DNA from 2 places in the Microbispora sp. CA-135349 genome. Region 1 is predicted to be linked to the other one. Evidence: riboswitches for the same ligand, from Rfam matches in the RefSeq annotation. Region 1 holds a riboswitch; the other holds the start of a gene.
The links. A riboswitch is a leader RNA that binds a small molecule or an ion and turns the genes downstream of it on or off. The one in region 1 is predicted to bind glycine.
Positions count from the first base shown of each region.

Region 1 (8,953 bases):
GACGTCGTCCGAACCCAGGGCGCGCAGCGCGGTCCTGTCGGCCGTCGGATAGGCCACGAGCACGTTCCGCAGCCCGGTGGAGACCAGCCACAGCGCCTCGGGCAGGGTGAAAGCCATGACGCCCGAGACGCCGTCCATGGCCAGGACCCGTTCGAGCAGGGCCCGGCAGCGGATCGACTTGCTGGCGACCCGGATGGGCTTGCCCCGGGCCCGGCGCACCATGGCGGCCGCGTTCGACCGGAGCGCGTCCATGTCGAGGACGGCGAAGGGCGGCTCCAGATGGGCCGTCGCCCGGTCGAGGCGCTGTCGGTCGTCCATGGCGGCAGCCTAGTACGGCGCCCCGGGGATATATATGAGCGCTGTTCACGTTAACCGTGACCCGGCAAAGTCTCGGTGATGGAGCCGTCATGATCGCGCAAGGCGGCGGGTGACCCGCCCGTCTCGCCGGCCCTCCGTGTACCCATGGTGACGTGACTACCGAGCGGACCGGGCGCGGTGAGCGGGAAGGGTGAACGGCTGATGAGCGTCGTGCAGGGAATCCTGTCGGGTTCGTCGGCCAGAAGCGCCAAGGGCGCCGGAAGCGGCACGGGAGCCAAGGGTGCCGCAAGCGGCACGGGAGCAAAGGGTGCCGGAAGCGGCACAGGAGCCGACGGCACCACAGGCGGCAAGAGCGTCAACGGCATCGGAAACACCGCAGGCGGCACCGGCGCCGGGGCGGGCCGCACGGCCGGCCGGCGGACCGCCGCGCGCGTCCTGCGGCCGGCCCGCACCCCGGCCGCCGTCGTGGTCGCCGCCGCGATCGCCCTGCTCGGCTGGGCGCTCACCGCCGCGGTCGTCGCCGCCCTGCTCGGCGTGGCTCACTGGCGGCTGCCGCCCCGGCTGTCGCACGTCACACTGGCCGACCCCGCGGTCGCCGTCGCCGCCGTCGGCATGATCCTGTGTGGAGCGGGTCTGGTGGCCCTCGCGCTCGTCCCCGGCCGTCCCCGGCTCATGCCCCTGCACTGCCGGGATCCGCTGCTCGCGATGGGCCTGACGCGCGCGGGTCTGCGCCGTACGCTCGCCGCCTCGGCCCGCGAGGTCGAGCATGTCCGGCGGGCCGGCGTTCACATCCTCCGCAGACGGATCGAGGTCATCGTGGTGGCCGACGCGAACACGACCGGCGCCCTGCTGCGGGAGGTGGGCGCGGCGGTCGGGGACCGGTTGTCGGGGCTCGGCGTCCAGTCCCGCCACGAGGTGGTCGTACGGCTGCGCGGGAGAGGGGTCTGACGTGCGTCCGCGCATGGGGAATCGCGCCGGGCTCTGCCTGGTGGGCCTCGCGCTGGTCGCGGGAGGGGCCGGCCTGCTGGCCGCCGCGCGGCGGCGGCCCGGCGCGGCCCTGATCGACGGGAGCGTGGTCGAGGGGAGGCCGTGGGCGCTGCCGCTGCTCGCCGGGGCGGCCATGCTGCTCGCCCTGGTCGCGACCCGCTGGCTCGTCCTGGCGCTCGGGTGGGGCAGGGTCGGCAGCCGCACCGGCGCCGGCATCGCCATGCTCGGCGTGGCGCTGAAGGGCGTCGACGGGATCGGCCGCATCTCGGTGAGGCTCGTGCGCGACGGCAGGCTGCGGGTGTCGGTGTCGCTCCAGCGGTCCGCCGACCCGCGGCAGGTGATCAGGCGGCTGGACGAGTCGGCGATCTCACGCGTTCGCCGAGCGGTCGGCCGGGACGACGCGCTTGCGGTTGTCCGCCTGCACGTCCGCCGCCGCTGACCGCCCGCGCCCCGCCGACCGCCCTTCGGAGCGCCCTTCGGAGCGCCACGGCGCTCGGGTCGCGCCGGTGCCCAGGGCGAGCCCGGCGGCCAGGCAGGCGAGCGGCACGACGGGCACCACATACCGGTGGTCGAAGGCGGCGATCAGGGGCGGCAGCAGGAGCAGGACCACGGCCGCGGCCCAGGGCAGCAGCGCCGTCCACCGCCGGGCCACCAGTCCGGCGAGCCCGGCCAGCAGGATCGCCGCCAGCAGCGGCCCGCGCAGGAAGCCCTGGTCCTGGTAGGCGCGCAACCATCCCGCGAACGGCTCGACCACCTTCGTGTCCCCGGCGCTTCCCTGGTAGGCGGTGGTCAGCTCGGTCGCCGTACGGCCGCCGGAGGCCACCTTGGCGGTGAACGGCTTCACCGAGGCGGGGAAGACGTACGCGCTCTGCGGCCCGGGGGAGGGGTAGACCTTTCGGTCCCATCCGAACGCCCACATGGCGTCGTGCAGGCCGGTCGCCAGGAAGTCGAGGGGCTGGCTGCGGATCGCCAGCGACGCGAACTCGCCCGCCAGCCGCTCCTTGTCCTTCTTCACCCGCTGGATGGGCGAGTCCGCGTCCCAGATGTAGGCGGGCGCGGCGAGCCGGGGCCCCGACGGGCACAGCACCGCCAGCTCCTTGGGCGGCTCCATCACCGAGCAGTCGGCGAAGGTCATCGTCCGCGACCACAGCCAGGTGCTGCTGCCGCCCATCCCGTACGTTCCGTGGGCGTCGTGGAACCACACGGCGTACCCGCCGAGCACGGCGGACGCGGCGGCGAGCCCGGCGAGCGCGGTCCTCCAGCGTCCGGCCAGCAGCACCGGCAGCAGCGCCAGCGCGATCAGGGGCAGCCCGAGAGTGCGGGTGACGGTCGCCAGCCCGAGCAGCAGCAGCGCGGCGACGACGGACCACGCGCCCGGCCTGGGGCGCCACAGCAGGATCGTCACGGCGGCCACGATCAGCGCGGTGAACAGCAGGTCCGCCATGATGAGGTGTTCGAGCTGGATCTGGTGCACGTCGAGCAGCACCGGGGCCGCCGCCAGCGCGGCTCCCCACCCCGGCAGCCTCGTACGGCGGCGCAGCAGCGCGTACACGCAGACGGCCATGCCGAGGCCGAGCAGGTGCTGGACGATCACGACGGCGGTGACGCTGCCCAGCGGGCTCAGCGCCGCCAGGAACAGCGAGTAGCCGGACGGCCGCGAGGGCAGGGGCCGCAGGTCGAGGGCCGAGCTCAGGTAGGCGAAGGAGTCGGCCCAGAACCACAGCGCGGGCCGGTAGCCGAGCACGGCGAGCGCGCGGAGCGCGACGCCCGCCGCCAGCACGATCAGGAACGCCCGATGCGGGCGCAGCGCCTCGCGCCACCTCACGTGACGGCCCTCCTCCTCGTCGGCGAGGGCACCACCTTATTGGCCCCGGCCGGCGTTCCGCCCGCCTGCGTGATCACGAAGAGCTTTCCGGCAGGTCAGAGAGGCAAGCACGAATTCCCCGCACGTCGCGATCGGTATCGGCGCAGGTGGGAGGCCCTGTGTGCGACACCCTGCACGATCACGGTGGGGGTCAGCACTCGATGACGTTGACGGCGAGGCCGCCGCGGGAGGTCTCCTTGTATTTGTCGAGCATGTCCCTGCCGGTGTCGCGCATCGTCTTGATCGCCTTGTCCAGCGACACGAAGTGGCGGCCGTCGCCGCGCAGCGCGATGCGGGCGGCGGCGATCGCCTTGATCGAGGCGACGGCGTTGCGCTCGATGCACGGGATCTGGACGAGCCCGCCGATCGGGTCGCAGGTCAGGCCGAGGTTGTGCTCGATGCCGATCTCGGCGGCGTTCTCGACCTGCTCGGGCGTGCCGCCGAGCGCCTCGGTGAGGCCCGCGGCCGCCATGGAGCAGGCAGAGCCGACCTCGCCCTGGCAGCCCACCTCCGCGCCGGAGATGGAGGCGTTCTCCTTGAACAGCACGCCGATCGCGCCCGCGGTGAGCAGGAAGCGGACGACGCCGTCCTCGCCGGCGCCCGGAAGGAAACGCATGTAGTAGGACAGAACGGCCGGGACGATTCCGGCGGCGCCGTTGGTCGGGGCGGTCACGATCCGGCCGCCCGCGGCGTTCTCCTCGTTGACGGCCAGCGCGAAGAGCGTGACCCAGTCCATCGCCCGCAGCGGGTCGGTCCCGTCGGCCTCACCCTGCAGCCGCCGGTACAGCTGGTGGGCCCGGCGGCGCACCTTGAGGCCGCCCGGCAGGACGCCCTCGCGGCTGGTGCCGCGCCGTACGCACTCGGCCATGACCGCCCACAGGTGCAGCAGGCCGGCCCGGATCTCCTCCTCCGTACGGCCGAAGGCCTTCTCGTTCTCCAGCATCAGGCCGGAGATCGACAGGCCGGTCTCGGCGCAGCGCGCGAGCAGTTCGTGCGCGGTCGTGAAGGCGTACGGCAGCACCGTGTCGTCGGGCTTGATCCGGTCGGCGCCGGTGGCGTTCTCGTCCACCACGAAGCCGCCGCCGACCGAGTAGTACACCTTCTCGCGCAGCACCGTGTCGTCGGCGTACGCCGTGAACCGCATGCCGTTCGGGTGGTGGGGGAGCGACAGCGTGCGCTCGAAGACGAGGTGCTCGCCGACCACGAACGGGATCTCGTGCAGGCCGTACAACGTGACCGTGCCGCTCGCCCGCATCGCCGCCAGCCGTTCGTCGACGGTGTCGACGTCGACCAGCTCGGGCTTGTCGCCGGACAGGCCCAGCAGAACCGCCTTGTCGCTGCCGTGGCCCTTGCCGGTCAGCCCGAGCGAGCCGTAGAGGATGGCCTCGACCCTGGTGACCTTCACCAGCAGTCCGTCCTGGTGCAGCCCGCGGGCGAACTTGTGCGCCGCGGCCATCGGGCCGCCCGTGTGAGAGCTGGACGGCCCGATCCCCACCTTGAACAGGTCGAAGACGCTGATCGCCATTGATCGTCGCCTCTCGGCTTCCTGTCAGGACTCGCCGGAGGTCAGCGCGGTGTACTCCGCGGCCGACAGCAGGTCGTCCGGCTCCTCCTCCACGCGCACGCGGAACAGCCAGCCCTCGCCGTACGGGTCGGAGCCGACCAGAGCGGGCTCGTCCGCGACGGCGGCGTTGATCTCGACGATCTCGCCGCTGACCGGCGCGAAGATGTCGCTCACGGACTTGGTGGACTCCACCTCGCCGACCGCGTCGCCGGCCGTGACCGTCGCGCCGACCTCCGGGTGCACCTCCACGTAGACCACGTCACCGAGCTGCTCGGCCGCGTACGCCGTGATGCCCACCGTCACGGTGAGGCCGTCCTCGATCCCGGCCACCCACTCGTGTTCCTTGGTGTAGCTCAGGTCGTCCGGAATGGTGCTCACTTGCTCCTCCTGTAGAAAGGCAGATCGACGACGTCGACCGGTTCTTGGCTGCCCCGGATGTCCACGGTCAGGCCACCCTTTTCCAGGGCGTCCTCGTCGACGTACGCCAAGGCGATCGGGCGGCCGAGGGACTGCGACGGGGCGCCGCTGGTCACCTCGCCGACGACGGCACCCTCCCGGGTGACGGGGTAGCCGTGCCTCGGCACCCGGCGGCCGCGCGCCACCAGCCCGACCAGGCGCCGGGTGGTGCCGTTCGCCGCGACCCGCTCGAGGGCGGCCTTGCCCACGAAGTCGCCGGGCTTGTCGAAACGGACGACCCGGCCGAGGCCGGCGTCGAACGGCGTGATCGCCGCGCTCAGTTCGTTGCCGTACAACGGCATGCCGGCTTCCAGGCGGAGCGTGTCGCGGGCCGACAGCCCGGCGGGAACGAGCCCGGCGTCCCTGCCCGCCTCGGCGAGCGCCTCCCACAGCGGTACGGCGTGCTCGTTCAGCACGAAGAGCTCGAAACCGTCCTCGCCGGTGTATCCGGTGCGTGCGATCAGGACGGGCGTGCCCGCGACGACGCCGGGGACGATGGCGTAGTACTTGAGCTCGCCGAGGTCGGCATCGGTCAGCGCGGCCAGGATCTCGGCGCTGCGGGGGCCCTGCACCGCCACCAGCGCGTACTCGTCCGACCGGTCGGTCACCCGCGCGTCGTATCCCCGGACCCGGTCGGCGAGCTCGCGGGCGACGAGGGCGTGGTTGGAGGCGTTGGCGACGACCATGTACTGGTCCTCGTCGAGGCGGTAGACGATGAGGTCGTCGAGGATGCCGCCGGTCTCGTTCACGATCATCGTGTAGCGGGCGCGGCCGGGCGCGAGGACGCTGAGGTGACCCACGAGGGCGTGGTCGAGGGCCTCGCCCGCCTGCGCGCCGACGACGAAGATCTCTCCCATGTGGGACAGGTCGAAGAGCCCCGCGGCCGTTCGCACCGCGTTGTGCTCGGCCGACTCGCTGCCGTAGCGCAGGGGCATCTGCCATCCCGCGAAGTCGGTCAGGGTCGCGCCAAGGCGTTCATGGACACCGCGGAGCGGGGTGGATCGGGACATGCGCACCTCGGAAGGACGGATGCTGCGTTGAACTATCGGGCATCCTCCCCCTCTGTCATCGGCGCCTGAGAGCTTCGTCCGATCTTTGCCGGACTTTCACCTTCGGCGAGGCCTTCCGGCCTTCTTTCCAGAGGTCACCTGGCCCGCACGGTCCTTTGCCTTGAGAGGTTCGCGGGGAGGGCTTGCTCCTTCAGGGGCCCTGACCGGATGCCAGGACGCTCTCCCGCACGGGGTCACCGGTGTGCAGCCAGCCTAGTGGTTCTCCCACCACCCCCGTAACCGGCCGGACCGCCCGATTTCATCATGGAGACTCCGGCGGCGGGTCCACGCCGGCCTTCGGTCACGATCGGTGATCCGACTCCTGCAGCGGCCGATGCCCCGCGTGGAGACGCGCCAGGGTGGAGGAAGGGTCGTCGCCCGTGAGGATCCGCTGGTGGACGGCCTGAGTGTCGGGGGACGGCTCGGTGCCGAGGCAGTCGACCAGCGTGCGGCGCAGCCGCTGGTAGGAGGCCGAGGCGTCGTGGGTGCGGCCCGACCGGTGCAGCGCCAGCATGAGTTGCCGGTGCGGCCGTTCACGCAGCGGATGCCGTCTCGCCCACTGGGCCAGGCCGCCGACGATCTCGTGATGGTGCCCGAGCGTCAGTCGTACGTCGAAGAGGTCCTCGGTCACCGCACGCCGGTCCTCGTCGAGCCGTTCGGCCCAGGCGGCCAGTTCGTCCACGTGCCTCATGCCGAGCAGGGCGTCGTCCCGCCACAGGTTGAGCGCGCTCTCGAAGATCCTCGCCGCATTGTGGTAATCGCCATTGTCTCGAGCGATTCTGCCCTGTGCCACGAATTGGTTGAATACTGCAGCATCCACGGATCCGGACGGCACGGAAAGAAGGTACCCGCCTTCCACCGTGTGCAGCGGAGAAACGCTGGGGTCGCGTGGCGAGAGCCGCCTGCGCACCTGTGCGATGTAGGTGGTAAGATTCCGCGGCGCGGATTTAGTGGGACGGCCATTCCATAGCAGATCGATGAGCGTGTCCCGGTGGATCGCGTTATTCGGATTGAGTAGGAACAGCGCCAGGAGCTGCCGGTGTCTCGGGGCGAGCCCGGCGATGACGTCCCCCGAGGGTTTCATGGCCAGGAACGGTCCGAGCACGGCGTATAACACGATCCCCCTCGCACACGAAAGCAGCGTGAACGCGCCGACGACGCGGCTTCAATAGGTATTTGACGATATCCCTCTCTCCCTGCATTCGTCAAAATTGCTGTTTTTCGCGGCGCGCGCCGGGGTGGGAAGTTCCGTCATGGCATTGCGTTCCGTAAAGCGATGAATGCCCAGCGAACATGCACGTGCAGCAAATGAAATCGGTTACATAAACCGAGGAGGATGCGATGGCGTGTTTCCGGTCGCCGCTCCGGTCGCCGCGGGAGGAGGGCGACAGCCGTGTTCACCGGGCCGCCGCCGCGTTGCGGCGGGTGCGTTATGCGGGGGCTCGACCGGCATGCCGGTGCGCCGCGCGTCGTCCCACCGGACGGCGTCCAACGGGGCGAGGCGGCGTCGCATCGGGTGCTCCGCGGCGCACACCGGATCCTCGGGTGCGGGTTCTCGCGGGGGTTCTCAGGCGCGGCGCCGCTTCGGGATTCTCAACGGCGGGCGGCGGCGACGAGAGCGCGGAAGAGGGGGCCGTCCTCGTCGGCCTCCGGATGCCACTGCACGGCCCGCGCGAACGCGGCTCCCGTCACTTCGACGGCCTCGATCGTGCCGTCGCAGGAACGGGCGGTGACCTCCAGCCCGTCCGCCAGGCGGTCGATCGCCTGGTGGTGGTAGTGGGCGGGCGTCAGGTCCTCGCCGTCGTAAATCTTGGCCAACCCCGGCGAGAGCCGTACGGGGACGCGGCCGAACGTGCCGGGGGCGGGGGAGTGGTCCGTGTGGCCGACCACTTCGGGCAGGTGCTGGTGGAGGGTGCCGCCCAGCGCCACGTTGAGCACCTGGAGGCCGCGGCAGATGCCGAGGAACGGCAGCCCGGCCTTTAGCGCGGCCGCCATCAGCCCAAACTCGGCATCGTCGCGAAATTTCCGGATGTAGCCGGTCTGGGGGGCCGGGGCGGAGCCGTACCGGGCGGGGTCGATGTCGCCCCCGCCCGCGATGATCAGCCCGTCCAGCCGCTCCACCAGCGCGGCGGGCTCCCCCGCGGGCGGCAGGATGACCGGCTGGCCCCCCGCCCGCACGATGTGGTCGACGTACATGTACGGCAGCAGCGCCGCCGGCATGTCCCACACGGTGAACTTCGCCGGCTCGACGTAACACGTCACGCCGATGACGGGACGGGCCATGACGATCCCCCTACAGCGGAGTGACGTACGCGCCGGAGATGCCGCCGTCCACCAGGAACTCCGAGGCGGTGATGAACGAGGCGTCGTCGGAGGCGAGGAACGCGACCGCGGCGGCGATCTCCTCGGCCCGCGCGAAACGGCCGATCGGCACGTGGACGAGACGGCGCTGGGCGCGCTCGGGGTCCTTGGCGAACAGCTCCCGCAACAGCGGGGTGTCCACCGGTCCGGGGCACAGCGCGTTGACCCGGATGCCCTCGCGGGCGAACTGGACGCCCAGCTCGCGGCTCATCGCCAGAACCCCGCCCTTGGAGGCGGTGTAGGAGATCTGCGAGGTGGCCGAGCCCATGACCGCGACGAACGACGCGGTGTTGATGATCGAGCCCTTGCCCTGCCGCCGCATGTACGGGATCACGTGCTTGCAGCACAGGTAGA
Region 1 covers NZ_CP192001.1:2,197,306-2,206,258, forward strand. Annotated here, with positions in the region: gene ACQPZZ_RS10515 (amino acid deaminase/aldolase) at 1-318, opposite strand, end outside; gene ACQPZZ_RS10520 (DUF6286 domain-containing protein) at 520-1,266, shown strand; gene ACQPZZ_RS10525 (hypothetical protein) at 1,280-1,744, shown strand; gene ACQPZZ_RS10530 (hypothetical protein) at 1,673-3,130, opposite strand; gene ACQPZZ_RS10535 (L-serine ammonia-lyase) at 3,321-4,694, opposite strand; gene gcvH (glycine cleavage system protein GcvH) at 4,719-5,111, opposite strand; gene gcvT (glycine cleavage system aminomethyltransferase GcvT) at 5,108-6,199, opposite strand; glycine riboswitch at 6,242-6,337, opposite strand; glycine riboswitch at 6,338-6,435, opposite strand; gene ACQPZZ_RS10550 (AfsR/SARP family transcriptional regulator) at 6,540-7,322, opposite strand; gene ACQPZZ_RS10555 (gamma-glutamyl-gamma-aminobutyrate hydrolase family protein) at 7,832-8,521, opposite strand; gene ACQPZZ_RS10560 (3-oxoacyl-ACP reductase) at 8,532-8,953, opposite strand, start outside.

Region 2 (8,953 bases), 1.8 Mb from region 1:
CACCCGCAGGCGCGCCGGATCCGCCACGGTGCTGACCGACAGCGCCTCCAGCAGGACGTCGGCGGCCCGCTCGGGCTCGCCGTCCTCCAGCAGCCGCTCGGCCATGCGCTCCACCACGACGGACAGGCCTTCGCCGGCCTCGCCGCGTTCCGGCGCGGCCTCGTCCGCGGCGAGTTCGGCGAAGATCGCGGCAGCGCCGTCGAGGTCGCCGCCTTCGGCGAGCCGGCGCGCGTGGTCGAGCCGGTCGGACCGCCGCCCGGAATCGATGGCCGTCATACAGGGGCCTCGCATGGTCGCAGGTGATGAGGAACGATCACCGCGATCTTAACGAGACCGGCCGCCGGGCGGGGCCGACATGCCCAACCGATCAATCCTCGTACGCCTCGAGGGGCGGGCAGGAGCAGACGAGGTTGCGGTCGCCGTACGCCTGGTCGATGCGGCGCACCGGCGACCAGTACTTGTCGTCCCGCAGGCCGGGCACCGGGTAGGCGGCCGCCGCCCGGGAGTAGGGGTGGGTCCACTCGTCCGCCGTGAGGCATTCGGCCGTGTGCGGGGCGTTGCGCAGCGGGTTGTCGGTCTTGTCGAACTCGCCCGACGCCACCTTGGCGATCTCGCCCCGGATGGCGATCATCGCGTCGGCGAAGCGGTCGAGCTCGGCCAGGTCCTCGCTCTCGGTCGGCTCGATCATGAGCGTCCCGGCGACGGGGAACGACATCGTGGGCGCGTGGAAGCCGTAGTCGATCAGCCGCTTGGCCACGTCGTCGACCGTGACGCCGGTCTCCTTGGTGATCTGCCGCAGGTCGACGATGCACTCGTGCGCGACCAGGCCGCCCCTGCCGGTGTACAGAACCGGGTAGTGCGGCGCGAGGCGCCGGGCCAGGTAGTTGGCCGACAGGATCGCCTGCTCGGTGGCCTGCCGCAGCCCGTCGCCGCCCATCATCCGGACGTACGCCCAGGAGATCGGCAGGATGCCCGCCGAGCCGTACGGCGCGGCCGACACGTGCGCCGGCAGGTGCTCGGCGAGGTGGGCCTTGACGGCCACCGGGCCGACGCCCGGCCCGCCGCCGCCGTGCGGGATGCAGAAGGTCTTGTGCAGGTTGAGGTGGGAGACGTCCGCACCGAACTCGCCCAGCTTGGCCAGGCCCACCAGTGCGTTGAGGTTGGCTCCGTCGACGTAGACCTGCCCGCCGGCCTCGTGCACCCGCTCGCAGATCTCGACGATCGTCTCCTCGTACACGCCGTGCGTGGACGGGTAGGTCACCATGATCGCGGCGAGCGCGTCGCGGTGCTTGTCGATCTTGGCGGCGAGGTCGGCGAGGTCGACGTTCCCGTCCGCGTCACAGGCCACCACGACCACGCGCATGCCCGCCATGACGGCGCTGGCGGCGTTGGTGCCGTGCGCGGACGACGGGATGAGGCAGACGTCGCGGCCGCCCTCGCCCCTCGACCGGTGGTAGGACCTGATGGCCAGCAGCCCGGCGAACTCGCCCTGCGAGCCCGCGTTCGGCTGGATCGACACCCGGTCGTAGCCGGTGACCTCGGCCAGCCAGCCCTCCAGCGTCGCGATCAGCTCGGCGTACCCCTCGGCCTGCTCCGCGGGCGCGAACGGGTGCACCGAGGCGAACTCCGGCCAGGTGATCGGCTCCATCTCGGTGGTCGCGTTGAGCTTCATCGTGCAGGAGCCCAGCGGGATCATCGAGCGGTCGAGCGCGATGTCCTTGTCCTGCAGGCGCCGCAGGTAGCGCAGCATGGCCGTCTCGGACCTGTGGGCGTGGAACACCGGGTGGGTGAGGAAGTCCGAGGTCCGCTGCAGGTCGGCCGGGAGCGCGTCGGAGGTGACCCGGTCGAGATCCTCGAGCACCACGTCGGCGACCCCGAAGGCCGCCCAGACGGCCCGCAGATGGCCGGTGGTGGTCTTCTCGTCGCAGGCGACGCCGACGTGGTCGGCGCCGGCCTGGCGCAGGTTCACGCCCCGCTCGGCGGCGGCGGCCACGACCTGGGCGGCCCGCCCGGGCACGTGGGCGAGCACGGTGTCGAAGAACTCGTCGTGGACGACCTCCACGCCGCCCTCGCGCAGCCCGGCGGCGAGGACGGCCGCGTGCCGGTGCACCCGCTGGGCGATCCTCCTGAGGCCCTCCGGGCCGTGGTAGACGGCGTACATCGACGCCATCACCGCGAGCAGGACCTGCGCGGTGCAGATGTTGCTGGTGGCCTTCTCCCGCCGGATGTGCTGCTCGCGGGTCTGCAGGGCCAGGCGGTAGGCGGGGCGTCCGTCGGCGTCCACCGAGACGCCCACGAGACGGCCCGGCATCTGCCGCTGCAGGCCCTCGCGGACCGCCATGTACGCCGCGTGGGGCCCGCCGTAGCCCAGGGGGACACCGAAGCGCTGGGAGGAGCCGACGGCGATGTCGGCGCCCTGCTCACCCGGGGACTCCAGCAGGGTCAGCGCCAGCAGGTCGGCCGCGGCCACCAGGAGCGCGCCCCGCGCGTGCGCCCGCTCGGCGACGGCGCGCAAGGACGCCACCCGGCCGCTCGCGCCCGGATACTGGACGAGGACCCCGAAGCATTCGGGCAGTTCACCGGCGAGGTCCGACTCCACCAGTGTGATGCCGAGCGGCTCGGCACGGGTCGCCAGCACGGCCTTGGTCTGCGGCAGCGCGTCGGCGTCCACCACGAACACGTCGGTCTTCGCCTTGCTCGCCCGCCGGGCCAGCGTCATCGCCTCGGCCACGGCCGTCGCCTCGTCGAGCAGGGACGCGCCGGCGACGCCGAGGCCGGTGAGGTCCGACACGACCGTCTGGAAGTTCAGCAGCGCCTCCAGCCGTCCCTGCGAGATCTCCGGCTGGTACGGGGTGTACGCGGTGTACCAGCCGGGGTTCTCCAGCACGTTGCGGAGGACGACGCCGGGGGTGATCGTGTCGTGGTAGCCGAGGCCGATCATGGGAGTCAGCACCCGGTTGCGGCCGGCGAGGGCGCGCAGTTCGGCCAGGGCCTCGGCCTCCCCCACCGCCTCCGGCAGGTTCAGCGGACCGCGCGTGCGGATCGCCTCGGGCACGGCGACGGCGAGCAGGTCGGCGATCGACTCGTAGCCGACGGCCTCCAGCATGCGGGAGCGGTCGGCATCGGAGGGGCCGATGTGACGGGTCGCGAAGGGCGGGGCGGAAAGATCGTGAAGAGTGGAGCGATCGGTCATGACGAGGGCCTCCTGGGCGGGTCGAGACCTGCGGCGACCGCCCCGCCCGTGGGGCGCGGCCGGTCGTGAAGCGGTCTCCCCCTCTGTCATCGGACCTGAGAGCTTCACCGGGCGGTCGAGCCCGGCTTTCCCCTTCGGTGAGGCACCGCCTGGCCGGCGGGCCTGCTTTTCAGAGTCGCCTCGTCCGTGCGGTACGGATGCCTGAGAGATTCCGGGGAGGTTGCTCCTTCGGCGCCCCTGAACGATCAGGGGTCTCTCCCGCACGAGGTCGTCGGCCGTGTTCCACTCTACCGGCTACCCGTTATCGGAGATGACTACCCTCCTGCCCGATTGATCTCAGCCGGTCCTGCGGGCCTTTCTGCGGCGGGCCAGCTCGTCCGCCGGATGGTCCCCCTCCGCATCCGGGGCGGGCTCCGCGCGCTCACCCGGAAGCTCGGCGAGCGATCCCTCGACCTCCCGCCAGACCCGCCCGAGCGCGATGCCGAACACACCCTGGCCGCCCTGCAGCAGATCGATCACCTCGTCGGCGCTCGTGCACTCGTAGACGCTCACGCCGTCGCTCATCAAGGTGATCTGCGCCAGGTCGTTGACGCCGCGGTCGCGCAGGTGCCGTACGGCGGTGCGTATCTGCTGGAGGGAGACCCCCGTGTCGAGAAGACGTTTGACGACCTTCAGGACGAGGATGTCGCGGAAGCTGTACAGTCGCTGGGACCCGGATCCCTGAGCCGCTCTTATCGTCGGGAGCACCAGTTCGGTCCGGGCCCAGTAGTCGAGCTGCCGGTAGGTGATCCCGGCGGCCGCGCACGCCGTCGGCCCGCGGTATCCGATGCCCTGGGGCAGCGCCGTCGGCTGCTCGTCGAACAGCAGACCCTGTTCGCCGGCGCGCTCGCGCGCCGCCTGCCGAACCGGGTCGTGCTGGCCGGCCGACTTACCCTCGCCGCTGCTGACCGCCACTGCGGACCTCCGGCTTTCTCTCATCCCACGGTCTGATCTGGGGGTTCGTGAATTACAACCGTGGTTTCCCTTGCACCGTAGGACCGGGGCCATCGTCAGTCAACGACCCCGTCCGGCGCGTCGTGAAGCGTAATCTCCCGAAATCGTCCGGCACGTCAGCCCGCCCGGCCGAAGTCTTCCGGTGTGATTTTGTCCAGGAACTCGCGGAACTTCTCCACTTCGTCCTCCTGGTCGTCGGGCATGCTCACGCCCGCCTCCTGGATCACGTCCTCACTCGCGTAGATCGTCGCCCCCGTACGCAACGCCAGCGCGATCGAGTCCGAAGGACGCGCGCTGACCTCCACGCCGTTGGAGAAGACCAGGTCGGCGAAGAAGATTCCATCGCGGAGCGCGACGATGTTGACGGTGCGCAACCGCACCCCCAAGGCCTCAAGAACGTCACGGAACAAGTCGTGGGTCAGCGGCCGGGGCGGCGGCTCCTCCGCCTGGGCCAGCGCAATAGCGGTCGCCTCGGTCATGCCTATCCAGATCGGCAGATACCGATCACCACTCGTCTCCTTCAGGAGAACGATCGGCTGGTTGGTGGGCATCTCAACGCGAACCCCCACGACCTCCATCTGCAACACGGGCGGCTCCGTCTCAAGCGTCGCGGCATATCACCAGGCATTCAACGTAACACCCACGGAGGAGCGGATGTGCCGGTCACCGCCCTAGAACGCCGCGAACACTCCCACGCAGTAACGCATTGTGCAGTTCCTGGAGAAGTCCGGAGATTTCGCGGGCGGTCTCGTCCGCTTCCGCGATCGCTCCCGGCGCCTTGCGCTTCAGCAGCGGGGCCACCGCCTGCTCGATCAGGCCGGCCTCCCGCTCCACCGCCGCGCGTACCGCCCTCAGGTGCCGCGCCTGCAGGCCGAACCGCGCCAGCGCCCCCACGCTGCGCGCGACTTCCAGGGCCTCCCCGTCGTACCGGCGCGCGACGGGAGCGACCAGGCCGAAGCTCTCCATCTCGGCCAGCGTCTCCTCGTCGATGCCGGCGGCCTCGATCAGTTCCTCCCGGCTGAGGCGCACGGGCGGGGCGCCGTCGGACACGGCGTGCGGGCGGGCCGCCTGCTCGTCCAGCTGATCCTTGATCACCCGGAGCGGCAGATACTGGTCACGCTGCGCCCGCAGGATGTACCGCAGGCGCTCGACGTCGTTGAAGGTGAACTTGCGGTACCCGGACGGGCTCCGCTGGGGCTCGATCAGCCCCTCACCCTCCAGAAACCGGATCTTGGAGACGGTCACGTCCGGGAACTCGCCCTGCAGCAGGCCGAGCACCTCCCCGATGCTCATGAACGCCCGTACGGCCTGTGCGCTCATGACTCCTCCTCCTCACCGATCACAACCCTCCCGGACCACGCGTGAGGAACACCAGCCGGAACTTGCCGATCTGCACCTCGTCGCCGCCCTGCAACGGGGACTCCTCGATGCGCTCACGGTTGACGTAGGTGCCGTTGAGGCTGCCGACGTCACGCACGGTGAACTGGCCGCCGCGCCGGTAGAACTCCACGTGCCTTCTGGACACGGTCACATCGTCCAGGAAAATGTCGCTTTCCGGGTGACGACCCGCCGTAGTGAGGTCACTGTCGAGCAGAAACCGGCTGCCCGCGTTCGGGCCCCGCATGACCACCAGAAGAGCCGTGCCGGGGGGCAGCTGTTCGACCGCCGCCCTGTCCGGCAGAAGCGTCTGGCCCGCCTCCGCCTCGAGCGCATCGAGTGAGATCGTCGAGGTCGTGTCGGCTGCGACGGGCGCCGGAGCGCTCAGCGGCGAACCGCATCGTGAACAGAAACGGGCATCCTCGGGGTTGGCATGACCGCACTGCGTGCAGTAGACGCTGGGCATCGAACGGCTCGGCCTCTCTCACGACTTGCTCTAGGACTAGCTCAAACTGCGAATGCCGCAACTTACGCTGATCAGGCACAAAGGTCAAGACCGCGCATGGGCGCGGACTGACCAACGCTACAGCCCACGGCGGTTCAAGGTCCATCCCGACACATGCATCCGTCCACCCTCGGCACCGCCTCTCCCCCCAACCGATCCCCCATCCCTCACCCGTGATCTTGCGATTGGTGGCAGAGATGCCCCAGGCCCGGGCTTTCATTCTTCATGATCTTGCACCATTTCGCACATCGGCCGCTCGACCGGGATTCATCCGATCAGTGATCTTTCAAGAGCAGTGAAACCGCAGGTCAGCGGGAGCCTGCGGCGTGTTCGACGACGTGGGCCCAGCGCTCCAGGAGGGCCTGCGCGGTGTCCATGTCGTGGCCCTCGGCCCACAGATGGGTGACGGCCTCGGCGGGGTCGGGCAGGACGAGGGCCCAGCTTCCGTCGTCCTCCACCACGCGGACGCCGTCGGTGGTGTCCAGGCGGTGACCCTCGGCCGCCTCGACGACCGAGCGCATCACGGCGCCCTTGTGCGCCCAGGGTGTGGGGACGGTCCGTTTGAGCAGCTTGGCCTCAGGGATGCGGGCGTCGATCTGGCTCAGCGACAGCCGGGTGCGCGCGACCAGGCCGAGCAGGCGCAGGAACACCGCCAGGCCGTCCACGGTGGGCGCGAACTCCGGGACGATGAAGCCGCCCTTCCCGTCCCCGGCGAAGATCGTGTCGGGATGCCGCGCCGACCTCGTCAGCGTGTCGAGGCTCGTGGCCGTCCAGTCGACCTGCACGCCGTGGAAGCGGCACACCATCTCCGCCACCCGCGTCGTGGTGACCGGCAGGGCGACCCTGCCGGCCCGGCGCTCGGCCGCCACCAGGTCGAGCACGACGAGCAGCGCCCGCTCCTCGCTGATCAGCTGGCCCATCTCGTCCACCAGTGAGACGCGCTCCCCCACCGGGTCGAACCGCACGCCGAAGGCGGCCCTGGCCGAGGCCACCAGCTCCGCCAGGCGCTGCAGATCGCGGCGGCGCTCGGCGAGCGTCTCGGTCGGCGAGGCGTCGTCGAGGCGGTTGTTCACGGTCAGCACGTCGACCCCGGCGCGGCCCAGCAGGTTCGGCAGCACGAGCGAGGAGGTCCCGCCCGCGCAGTCGACCACGACCTTCATCTCCGTGTCCTTCACCCCGGACATGTCGATGCAGGACAGCAGCTCCCGGGCGTAGGTGTCGACGGCACGCGCCGGGAAGGTCAGCTCGGCGATCTCACCGGGGAACGCGCGCCGGTACTCCTGCCGGGAGAAGACCCGCTCCAGCTTGCGCTGGGCCGCCTGGGACAGGTCGGCCCCCGTCTCGTCCATGAACACGATGTCGACGCTCTGGGGGTCGCCCGCCGTCGTGCGCACGGCGATGCCGCCCCGCACGTTCTCCCGCGAGGTGTTGAAGCGGGCGACCGGCAGGGCGGAGGCCTCCAGGTCGACGACGTTGATCGCACTGGAGTTCAGCGCGCTGATCACCGCGCGCTTGAGCGCGCGCGCCGCGCGCGAGGCGTCGCGGGAGGTGACCACCGTGTCGCCCTTGCGCAGCGTCGTGGCGTACGCGCTGGCCAGTCGTACGCACAGCTCCGGGGTGATCTCCACGTTGACCAGCCCGGAGACCCCGCGGGGGCCGAACAGGCTGCGCTGGCCGCGCGACTCCCAGATGACGCTGGTGTTGACGACGGTGCCCGCCTCGATCGTCTTGAACGGGTAGATCTTCACGCCGGAGGAGACGTACGTCTCGGCCTCGATGACGCACTCGTCTCCCACGACCGCGTTCTCCTCGATCCTGGCGCCGGTCATCACGTCGGTGTTCTTGCCGATCACGCAGCCGCGCAGGTGGGCGGCCGGGCCGACGTACACGTTGTCGCTGACCACGGCGCGGTGCAGGAAGGCGCCCTCCTTGACGACGGCGTTGCTGCCGAGCACGGTGTATTCCCGCAGTTCGGCGCCGGCCTCGACCTTGGCGTAGTCGCCGATGTAGAGGGGGCCCTTGAGCACGGCCTCGGGGTCCACCGACGCGCCCTCCGCGGCCCACACGCCCGGGGCCAGCTCGAACGCGTCGAAGTCGACCTTGACCTTGCCCTCCAGCACGTCGGCCTGGGCCTTGAGGTAGCTCTCGTGCGTGCCGACGTCCTCCCAGTAGCCCTCGGCCACGTAGCCGAACAGCCGGCAGCCCCCCTCCAGAAGCCTCGGGAAGATGTCGGACGACCAGTCGACGGACTGGCCGGGGGCGATCTCGTCGAGGACCGACGGTTCCATGATGTAGATGCCGGTGTTGACCGTGTCGGAGAACACCTGGCCCCAGGTGGGCTTCTCCAGGAAACGCTGGATGCGGCCGCTGTCGTCCACGATGATGATCCCGAACTCCAGCGGGTTGGGCACGCGCTTGAGGCCGATGGTGACCAGCGCCCGGTTCTCACGATGGAAACGGAGCATGTCGGTCAGGTCGATGTCGGTGAGCGCGTCGCCGGAGATCACCAAGAAGCGGTCGTCGCGGAGCTTGTCGGCGGCGTTCTTCACGCTGCCGGCCGTGCCGAGCGGCACCTCCTCGGTGGCGTAGTGGAGGGTCATGCCCAGCTCGTCGCCGTCGCCGAAGTAGTTGCGGATCAGGGCGGCCAGGAACTGCACCGTCACCACGGTCTCGGTGAACCCGTGCCGCTTCAGCAGCCGCAGCACGTGCTCCATGATCGGCCGGTTGATGATGGGCAGCAGGGGTTTGGGCTGGTTCGCGGTCATCGGCCGCAGCCGTGTCCCCTCCCCGCCCGCCATGACGACGGCCTTCACGGGTCACCCCTTCGTTAGCTGGCGCACCTGTACGACATACAACACCCCCGCCCACCAATACAGACCAGTTCC
Region 2 covers NZ_CP192001.1:4,038,475-4,047,427, reverse strand. Annotated here, with positions in the region: gene ACQPZZ_RS18780 (hypothetical protein) at 1-276, opposite strand, end outside; gene gcvP (aminomethyl-transferring glycine dehydrogenase) at 368-3,193, opposite strand; glycine riboswitch at 3,373-3,464, opposite strand; gene ACQPZZ_RS18770 (MerR family transcriptional regulator) at 3,530-4,147, opposite strand; gene ACQPZZ_RS18765 (bifunctional nuclease family protein) at 4,303-4,773, opposite strand; gene ftsR (transcriptional regulator FtsR) at 4,850-5,506, opposite strand; gene ACQPZZ_RS18755 (FHA domain-containing protein) at 5,526-6,029, opposite strand; gene ACQPZZ_RS18750 (sugar phosphate nucleotidyltransferase) at 6,377-8,881, opposite strand; gene ACQPZZ_RS18745 (CDP-alcohol phosphatidyltransferase family protein) at 8,885-8,953, opposite strand, start outside.
Region 2: another riboswitch for glycine. It lies ahead of gcvP (aminomethyl-transferring glycine dehydrogenase); the one in region 1 lies ahead of gcvT (glycine cleavage system aminomethyltransferase GcvT).